Regions from separate parts of the Rossellomorea sp. NPDC077527 genome, predicted to be linked through region 2. Evidence: riboswitches for the same ligand, from Rfam matches in the RefSeq annotation. Region 2 holds a riboswitch; each other region holds the start of a gene.
What was found. A riboswitch is a leader RNA that binds a small molecule or an ion and turns the genes downstream of it on or off. The one in region 2 is predicted to bind S-adenosylmethionine.
Positions count from the first base shown of each region.

Region 1: it holds a riboswitch for S-adenosylmethionine, as region 2 does, so the genes downstream of both, ACIGG7_RS11870 (2,3-diketo-5-methylthiopentyl-1-phosphate enolase) here and metK (methionine adenosyltransferase) in region 2, are expected to answer to the same signal.
Region 3: it holds a riboswitch for S-adenosylmethionine, as region 2 does, so the genes downstream of both, ACIGG7_RS21195 (methionine biosynthesis PLP-dependent protein) here and metK (methionine adenosyltransferase) in region 2, are expected to answer to the same signal.

Region 1 is NZ_JBITVL010000003.1:384,716-387,996, reverse strand. It holds gene ACIGG7_RS11880 (carbon-nitrogen family hydrolase) at 1-140, opposite strand, end outside; gene ACIGG7_RS11875 (pyridoxal phosphate-dependent aminotransferase) at 261-1,445, shown strand; SAM riboswitch class I at 1,498-1,600, shown strand; gene ACIGG7_RS11870 (2,3-diketo-5-methylthiopentyl-1-phosphate enolase) at 1,692-2,900, shown strand; gene ACIGG7_RS11865 (2-hydroxy-3-keto-5-methylthiopentenyl-1-phosphate phosphatase) at 2,900-3,281, shown strand, end outside.
Region 2 is NZ_JBITVL010000002.1:889,939-893,219, reverse strand. It holds gene pckA (phosphoenolpyruvate carboxykinase (ATP)) at 1-800, opposite strand, end outside; SAM riboswitch class I at 1,102-1,246, shown strand; gene metK (methionine adenosyltransferase) at 1,458-2,660, shown strand; gene ACIGG7_RS09695 (gamma carbonic anhydrase) at 3,001-3,281, opposite strand, start outside.
Region 3 is NZ_JBITVL010000008.1:57,503-60,783, reverse strand. It holds gene ACIGG7_RS21200 (tryptophan--tRNA ligase) at 1-938, shown strand, start outside; SAM riboswitch class I at 1,059-1,164, shown strand; gene ACIGG7_RS21195 (methionine biosynthesis PLP-dependent protein) at 1,257-2,381, shown strand; gene metC (cystathionine beta-lyase) at 2,374-3,281, shown strand, end outside.

The DNA.
Region 1 (3,281 bases), on a different contig from region 2:
GTCGTCCACAGTTCAGGAAGTACAACCGTAGTGCAACCATCTTCCTTTGCTTTTCTGACCCACTGTTCGACTTTTTCCTTATTTTCTTCAGGTTTCCCAAATGCAATATCCATCTGGGCGAGACCAATCTTATGAATCATTTTCTTCACCTCTTTATGTACGATTTGGCATTTATTCCTTTACATTCTTTATGTTCCGTTATATCATTTGTGACTAGAATTTGAAAGTAATAAATTTTCAAAAAATGAGTAGGTGAATGAATGAAAAACTTTAAAAAGGCATCACGTTTAGAAATGTTGCCTCAACAATTTTTTGCGTCCCTAGCAGGTACAGTGAATGCTGTCGTAAATAAGGGGCATGACGTCATTAATCTTGGGCAGGGAAATCCGGATCAACCGACGCCTCCGCATATTGTGGATAAACTGAAAGAAGCTGCTTCTTCGCCGGCCAATCATAAGTATCCGCCATTTCGAGGCTTGACATCCTTTAAAGAGGCGATTTCAGCTTTCTACCTCCGTGAATATGGGGTAGAAATCAATCCTGAAACAGAAGTGGCCGTCCTGTTCGGAGGGAAAGCCGGATTAGTTGAGATCCCGCAATGTTTATTAAACCCTGGCGATGGTGTTTTGGTACCCGATCCAGGGTATCCGGATTATCTATCAGGGGTTGCATTGGCTGAAGCGAAAATGGTCACAATGCCGTTAAAAGAAGAGAATGGATTTTTGCCTGATTATAGTGATCATTCCCCGGAGGAATTAGAAAACGCCAAAGTAATGTTCCTCAACTATCCCAATAATCCTACCGGTGCAACCGCTACATCACAGTTTTTCGAAGAAACAGTGGAACTTGCTGCACAGCATGATATTTGTGTAGTGCACGACTTCGCCTATGGGGCAATTGGTTTCGATGGACAGAAGCCTATAAGTTTTCTGGAAACGACAGGCGCAAAGGATGTCGGGATCGAGATTTATACACTTTCGAAGACATATAATATGGCCGGTTGGAGAGTCGGATTTGCTGTGGGGAATAAGAGTGTCATAGAGGCGATCAACCTCCTGCAGGATCACCTTTACGTCAGTCTGTTCGGGGCCATTCAGGAAGCAGCAACCACGGCTTTATTAAGTCCACAGGATTGCGTTACCGATCTGGTTGCTACATACGAAGATAGAAGGAATCTATTAATCTCAGGACTGCAGGAAATAGGGTGGGATGTTAAAGCCCCACAAGGTTCTTTCTTTGCATGGCTGAAAGTGCCGGAAGGATTCACATCCGTTGAGTTTTCAACCTATTTACTCGAGAAAATCAATGTTGCTGTGGCACCAGGCGTAGGATTTGGAGAATACGGGGAAGGGTACGTCCGAGTCGGGCTGTTAACCACAAACGAACGCATAAAAGAAGCCATTTCCCGTATAGAAAATTTAGAATTATTTCACAAAAGGGATTGACATCAGCGGGAAATGGTGCAATAATCCAACTGAATTAAATAAAAAAATTAGATTCTTATCAAGAGCAGGCGGAGGGACCAGCCCTATGAAGCCCGGCAACCGACTTTTTCAAGCACGGTGCTAATTCTTGCAGCTAATGAGCTGACAGATAAGAAAGAGTGATAATGGCAAACCTCTTCTTATCAGGAAGAGGTTTTTTGTTTTGTAAAGAATGATAGGAGTATTCTGTAAGGAGGATGAACGACGATGAGTGAAGTGATAGCAACTTATAAAATAAAGGGGAAAACAGGAACGTTTGAAAAAAAGGCTGAAGGAATTGCCCTGGGATTAACAGTTGGTTCGTGGACGGACTTGCCTATACTGGAACAAGAACAATTACAGAAGTACAAGGGGAGAGTAGTATCCATCAGTGAGAGTGAAGATGGTGCGACCGGTTTGGTGAAGATCGGTTATCCAGGTCATAATTATTCAAACGATCTGCCTGCAGTCCTTACAACCGTTTTTGGAAAGCTTTCTTTAGATGGTGAAGTGAAATTAGTAGATTTAGAGTTTTCCGCTGATCTTAAAAAGAATTATCCTGGACCACGGTTTGGGATTGATGGAATAAGGGAGTTAACAGGTATAAAGGAAAGGCCGTTGCTGATGAGTATCTTTAAAGGGGTGATCGGAAGGGATTTTACCTTTTTGGAAAATCAGTTGAAAGCTCAGGCCATGGGTGGCGTGGATGTTGTAAAAGACGATGAGATTCTTTTTGATAACCCGCTTACCCCCTTTATTGAGAGAATCAGGACAGGAAAGAGAGTATTACAAGAAGTGTATGAAGAAACTGGTAAGAGAACGCTGTATGCCGTAAATCTTTCAGGGAGGACTTCTGAATTAAAGGAAAAAGCAAAGAGAGCCCGTGAACTTGGTGCCGATGCACTATTATTCAATGTTTTCTCTTATGGTCTCGACGTCCTTCAGGAACTGAGAGAAGATCCCGGAATCTCTCTTCCCATCATGGCCCATCCTGCATTTGCAGGGGCTGTGGCTGCATCCCCATCATTTGGAGTTGGATATTCACTATGGGTGGGAAAATTTCTCCGAATGACAGGGGCTGATTTTTCTTTATTTCCGTCTCCTTATGGGAGCGTCGCCCTGAATAAGGATCAAGTATTATCCGTCAGCGAAGAGTTAAACAAGGAAGATGCATTTTTCAAAAAGGTGTTGCCAGTGCCATCAGCGGGGATTCACCCTGCTCTTGTACCACTATTGGTGAAAGACTTTGGGTTTGACTGTGTCATTAATGCCGGAGGTGGCATCCATGGGCATCCTGATGGGGCAATCGGTGGGGGGAAAGCATTCTTGCAGGCGATTGATGCCATATTAGAAGGAGTGAATCTTAGAGAAGCAGCAGAAACTCAAAGTGAACTCAGGAAAGCACTGTCTCTGTGGGGAGAGGAGGTAAAGGTATAGTGACGCGTCCGATTATTCTCTGTGATTTTGACGGGACCATTACAGAAACCGATAATATCATTTCGTTGATGAAGCATTTCGCCCCACCGGAATGGGAACCAATTAAGGATGCGGTTTTAGAACGCTCACTTTCTATAAAAGAAGGAGTCACCCAATTATTCTCTCTTATTCCTTCCTCAATGAAGGACGAAATGATCCAGTATTTAAGAAATACAGCGGTTATACGTAAAGGCTTTAAGGAATTTGTCGAATATACGATAGAGAATCGGATTTCCCTGTACATTGTAAGCGGTGGAATCGATTTCTTTATTCATCCTATATTAGAAGCATATGGTCCGTTTCAAGGGGTCTTTTGCAATGAAGCAAGCTTCAGTGAAACGA
Region 2 (3,281 bases):
TCGATATTGAATACTCCGTTCGGGGACCAGCCGTGCTCATCATCACCGATCAAACGGCGGTTTGGATCCGCTGATAAAGTCGTTTTACCAGTACCAGATAGTCCGAAGAATAATGCGACATCGCCTTCACGGCCGACGTTTGAAGAACAGTGCATAGACAGGATATCGGATTCAGGAAGTACATAGTTCATCACAGAGAAGATGGATTTCTTCATTTCACCGGCGTATTCCGTCCCACCGATCAATACGATTCTCTTCTCGAAGGAAACGATAATGAACGTTTCAGAGTGAGTTCCGTCGACTTCAGGATCAGCCTTGAAGTTCGGAGCTGAGATGACAGTGAATTCCGACTGGTGACCTTTTAACTCTTCTGTTTCCGGGCGGATGAATAATTGGTGAGCAAAAAGATTATGCCATGCGAATTCATTGATCACTTGGATCGGAAGTCTATGTTTAGGATCGGCACCTGCAAATCCTTTAAAGGAGAAAACCTCTTCTTTTTCTTTTAAGTATTCGATGACTTTCGTATATAATTTATCGAATGATTCCGAAGAAATCGGCTGATTCACAGAGCCCCATTCGATCTTATCTTTCGTTGATGGTTCTTCAACAATAAATTTATCTTTAGGCGAGCGTCCTGTGTATTTACCAGTTTCTGCTCTGACTGCTCCAGATGATGTTAAAACGCCTTCATTTCGTTGAAGGACCTTTTCGACTAGTTGAGAAACAGATAATTGTTCCTGAATGTTTTGACCGTTAAGTAATTCTGTTAATTCATTAGACATGCTCACTGAATTCATTCGAACCCTTCCTTTATATAAATTTATTTATCGCTTACTTCACAAAAATAGTATAACACAATCAAGCTATTAGTCTATACTATTTATTTAAATTTATAATGTGTCTTCATTTTGTCACATTTTTTATCCAAATACAGCTTGTTTCTTCTTATATATATGAAAAGGACAAAAGATTGTTTAGCCTCATTGACTAATTAGGTTACAAAACCGATTAAGATAGGCGGGGAGTTGGTTAAACCTGTCATTCGAAAAAAGTTGACACCCTTTGTCCTAAACGTTATCATTGTTCCTTGAACGGATACTCTTATCCTGAGCTGGTGGAGGGAGCAGACCCTATGAAACCCAGCAACCTGCTAAATAGTGTAAGGATCTTCTTCTTTGAGTCGATCCGATTAAGCGAAGGTGCTAAACTGAGGCAAGGTCTCTAAAACCTTGAACGATAAGAGAGAAAAGGCGCGGCTATGATCTGAAACCTTTCCTCTGAAGCTTTTTCCTGAGGAAGGGTTTTTTCTGTTTATAGTGGACCACATGCACATAAATCATGATTTATTGATAAAAGAATCATGTTTACTTCATACTACTTAGGGAAATGAGTACCGTATCTGTTTACTTTTTGTCGGAACTGTTTCTGACAAATATGCTTAAGGAGGAACCTTGATGTCAACTAAACGTCGTCTGTTTACATCTGAGTCCGTAACTGAAGGACATCCAGATAAAATTTGTGACCAAATTTCTGATTCAATTCTTGATGCAATTCTTACAAATGATCCGAATGCACGTGTGGCATGTGAAACTTCCGTCACAACGGGTCTTGTGCTTGTTGCTGGTGAGATTACTACGAATACGTATGTCGATATTCCGAAAATTGTTCGTGAAACGATCCGTGAAATCGGCTATACTCGTGCAAAATATGGATTTGATGCTGAAACGTGTGCGGTACTGACTTCCATCGATGAGCAGTCTGCTGATATCGCTCAAGGTGTGGACCAGGCACTTGAAGCCCGTGAAGGTCAAATGTCAGACGAAGAAATCGAAGCAATCGGTGCTGGTGACCAGGGGCTGATGTTCGGATTCGCTTGTAATGAAACGAAAGAGCTAATGCCTCTTCCGATTTCTCTTTCTCACAAAATCTCCCGTCGCCTGACAGAAGTTCGTAAAGAAGAAATCCTTCCTTACCTTCGTCCAGATGGTAAAACGCAAGTTACCGTTGAATACGATGAAAACGATAAGCCGGTTCGCATCGACACAATCGTTATCTCTACTCAACATCACCCGGAAGTGACGCTTGAGCAAATTCAGCGTAACCTGAAAGAGTATGTTATCGATCCTGTTGTACCGAAAGAACTAATCGATGAAGAAACAAAATACTTCATCAACCCGACTGGCCGTTTCGTTATCGGTGGACCACAAGGTGATGCCGGATTAACTGGCCGTAAAATCATCGTTGACACATACGGCGGATACGCTCGTCACGGTGGCGGTGCATTCTCTGGTAAGGATGCAACAAAAGTGGACCGTTCAGCAGCATATGCAGCACGTTATGTAGCGAAGAACATTGTTGCGGCAGGACTAGCTGAAAAATGTGAAGTTCAATTAGCCTATGCTATCGGGGTTGCACAACCAGTATCCATCTCTGTAGATACATTCGGAACCGGCAAAGTATCAGAAGACGTTTTAATTGACGTAGTTCGTAATAACTTTGATCTGCGTCCTGCAGGAATCATCAAAATGTTAGACCTTCGTCGTCCGATTTACAAGCAGACAGCTGCTTACGGACACTTCGGTCGTAATGACCTTGATCTTCCTTGGGAGCGCACAAACAAAGCAGAAGCGTTGAAAGCAGAAGCTTTGGCTGAATAAGAAAAGATTGAAAAGACCAACACTTTGAGAGGTGTTGGTCTTTTTTGGTGGTGGGGAGGCGTGACGAGGGTTGGAGTACGTTGGGGTGGCGTGGAGTTCCGAGGTGCGAGAATGGTCGATATTGGTCGAATGGCAGATATATCTTCATTTTGGCAGATAAAACGGAAAAACAGCAGATAAAACATATTTTAGGCAGATATATTCTCAAACCGGCAGATAAATTCCCAAAATGGCAGATAAATCCCCCACCCGGCACCCAAACTCAGAAACCGGACCATCCATGCAAGAAAATATACCATGAGTAATCCATTAAAGGATGGGGTATCCCAAGTATAGGAAGTTAAAACGGTTTGATATTCTTATAATACTGTCCTTTTTCTGCGTATTCCCTTGAAATGCGTTTCATCTCACTAATATCGTGTTCGTTAAGCTCCCTCACGACCTTAGCCGGTCGACCGAATGCGAGTGTATTCGGCGGAATGACCTTCCCCTGGGGAACAAGGCTTCCTGCTCCGATAAACGCTCCTTCGCCGATTTCGGCATTATCGAGGATGATCGATCCCATACCGATCAATGCCTTTTTTCTGATCTTGCAGCTATGTAGAATCACACCATGGCCAA
Region 3 (3,281 bases), on a different contig from region 2:
TTGGTGCGATTAAACCGGCATTGAGATTAGCAGAAATTGAATCCTACAACGTAGCTTATTTTGTTGCGGATTACCATGGTCTAACGAAAATTCATAATCAAGCTGAAATGAAAGAACTCTCATATGGAGTGGCGGCAACGTGGCTTGCATTAGGTTTGGATCCTGATCGAGCGGTCTTTTATCGCCAATCTGATGTACCTGAAATCTTCGAATTAAGCTGGATCCTCGCTTGCTTTGCTCCTAAGGGCTTAATGAACCGTGCCCATGCATATAAATCGATGGTCGATGATAATCAAAAGGGTGGAAGAGAAATAGACAATGGAGTCAATATGGGTATGTTCACCTATCCAATATTGATGGCCGCGGACATTCTCCTATTCCGGACGGAACTGGTTCCGGTTGGGAAGGATCAAATTCAACATGTGGAAATAGCAAGGGACATAGCTGAAACCTTTAATAAAATATACAGGGAGACCTTTGTCCTTCCCGAGTATGTCATACAGGAAGAAACATCCGTTCTTCCGGGATTTGATGGACGCAAGATGAGTAAAAGCTATAACAATACAATCCCATTGTTTGAAGAACCGAAAAAACTTCAAAAACTGATCAATAAGATCAAGACAGATTCTTCTCTCCCTGAGGAGCCTAAGGATCCCGAAACATCTGTCATATTCTCACTTTATCAAGAATTTGCAACAGTTGATCAAGTTGAGAAGATGAAAGTGAGGTTCAAAGAAGGGATCGGATGGGGAGAAGCGAAGAAAGAGCTCTTTCAAGTCATGAATTCATTTATTGAAAAACCCCGCTCAAAATATGAAGAACTGATGGCCAATCCACACGTGCTGGATACCATACTAAATGCAGGCGCGAAAAAGGCCCGTGAAACCACGATTCCGTTCCTGAGGGAAATTAAGAAGAAAATGGGAATTTATCATTGAATCTCCACTGAGAAATAGGATTGGGTGCGTTATTTTTTCAGATAATTCTTAATTGTTATTGACATTTCATCGTCATTGTTATAAGTTATGGGAAAGTTATTTTCCACAAATTCATATAGTTTCTTATCAAGAGAGGTAGAGGGACTGGCCCGAAGACACCTCAGCAACCAGCCAAAGAGGCATGGTGCTAATTCCAGCAAGTTGATGTCAACTTGGACGATAAGAGGGAGAACGAATGTATAAAACCTTCTTATTTTCAATAAGAAGGTTTTTTTGTTTTTCCCCTTTTCATTTTCAAGGAAAGAAAAGGAGAGAAGAATGTTGAGAAAACATATTGATACTTTATTAGTCCAGGCAGGCAACCGGAGTGATCCTGGAACCGGAGCTGTCAGCATGCCACTTCACTTATCTACAGCATTTGAACATAAAGGGATCGGTCAATCCACCGGCTATGATTATACGAGGACAGGAAATCCTACCAGGAAGACCTTGGAAGAAACACTTGCCCAACTGGAGGATGGACATAGAGGATTTGCATTCAGTTCTGGAATGGCGGCCATCCAGGCGATACTTGGTTTATTCTCAAGCGGGGATGAATTGATTGTTTCGAAGGACCTTTATGGGGGAAGCTATCGTTTATTCATACAGTACGAAGCCCAGTATAATATCAAGTTTCACTTTGTCGAAACAAGTGACAATGAATTGATAAAAAGACATATTTCAAACAGAACCAAGGCCATTTTTCTTGAAACCCCAACCAATCCATTGATGAACGAAGCAACTATTGATGAAGTAGCTGGTTTAGCAAAAGAAAACGGGTTGCTATTAATAGTCGATAATACATTTTATACCCCTGTACTTCAAAAGCCACTTACTCAGGGAGCAGACATTGTAATTCATAGTGCAACGAAATACCTTGGTGGCCATAATGATGTGCTGGCAGGAGCCGTGATCGTAAACACAGAGAAGTTGGCGGAAGATATTTATACCATTCAGAATTCAATCGGAGCGGTTCTTGCCCCCTTTGATTGCTGGCTCTTATTAAGAGGGATGAAGACCCTTAGCCTCAGAATGGCACAGCACGAAAAAAATGCAAGACAAATAGCCGAATACCTTGAAGAGCATGATGGTGTAACAGACGTACTTTATCCCGGAAGAGGCGGGATGCTTTCCTTCCGTATCGAAAAAGAAGAATGGATTGCTCCTTTTCTCAAGCATTTAAACGTGATTACGTTTGCTGAAAGTTTAGGAGGCGTGGAAAGCTTTATCACTTACCCAGCTACACAGACGCATGCAGATATTCCTGAAGAGGAACGGATGATGTTGGGGATCTGCAATAGACTCCTGAGGTTTTCTGTAGGAATTGAGTTTATCGATGACCTGATAGCAGACTTGGAGAATGTTTTTCATCAATTGGAGAAAGAGGTGCCAGCGTATGAGTAAAAAACCATTTTCACTTCAGACGTCACTCATTCATTCTCACGGATTTGATAAAGAAACAGGAGCGGTCTCTACGCCTATTCAGCACGCCACTACTTTCCATCAACAGGATTTCGACCAATACGGGACCTACGATTACAGCCGTTCTGGCAATCCGACCAGGGAAACGGTTGAAGAAACGATAGCAGAGTTGGAAGGAGGGATAAAAGGCTTTGCCTTTTCATCCGGTATGGCGGCAATCTCAACAAGCTTCTTATTGTTATCAAGCGGCGATCACGTCCTCGTATCCGAAGAAGTATACGGTGGGACATACAGGATGATCACTGAAGTCCTTACAAAGTTTGGTATCGAATACTCCTTTGTGAACATGAAGGACCTGCACGAAGTAGCTTGTTCAATTAGGCACAATACAAAGGTTATTTATATGGAGACGCCTTCAAATCCACTTTTAAACATCACTGATATTGAAGGGGTTGTGAAGCTTGCGAAGGCAAATAACTGCTTGACGTTCCTGGATAATACATTTATGACACCCCTGTTGCAAAGACCAATCAGTCTGGGAGTAGATGTTGTCCTACACAGTGCGACGAAATTCCTTGCAGGGCACAGTGATGTTTTAGCAGGGCTTGCCGTAACGGGAAACGAGGAGATTGCCGGAAAACTAGCTTTCCTGCAAAACTCATTTGGAGCGGTCCTCGGAGTCCAGGATTGCTGGCTGCTCTTAAGAGGGATGAAAACCCTGCACGTACGATTAAAGGAATCCTCAGAATCTGCTTATAAGATTGCGAGCTTCTTAGAAAGCAGGAAAGAAGTTGAGGAAGTATATTATCCTGGTCTGAGCTATCATCCTGGGCGTGAAATCCAGGTCCGTCAGGCAGAGGGTCCAGGAGCGGTGCTTTCCTT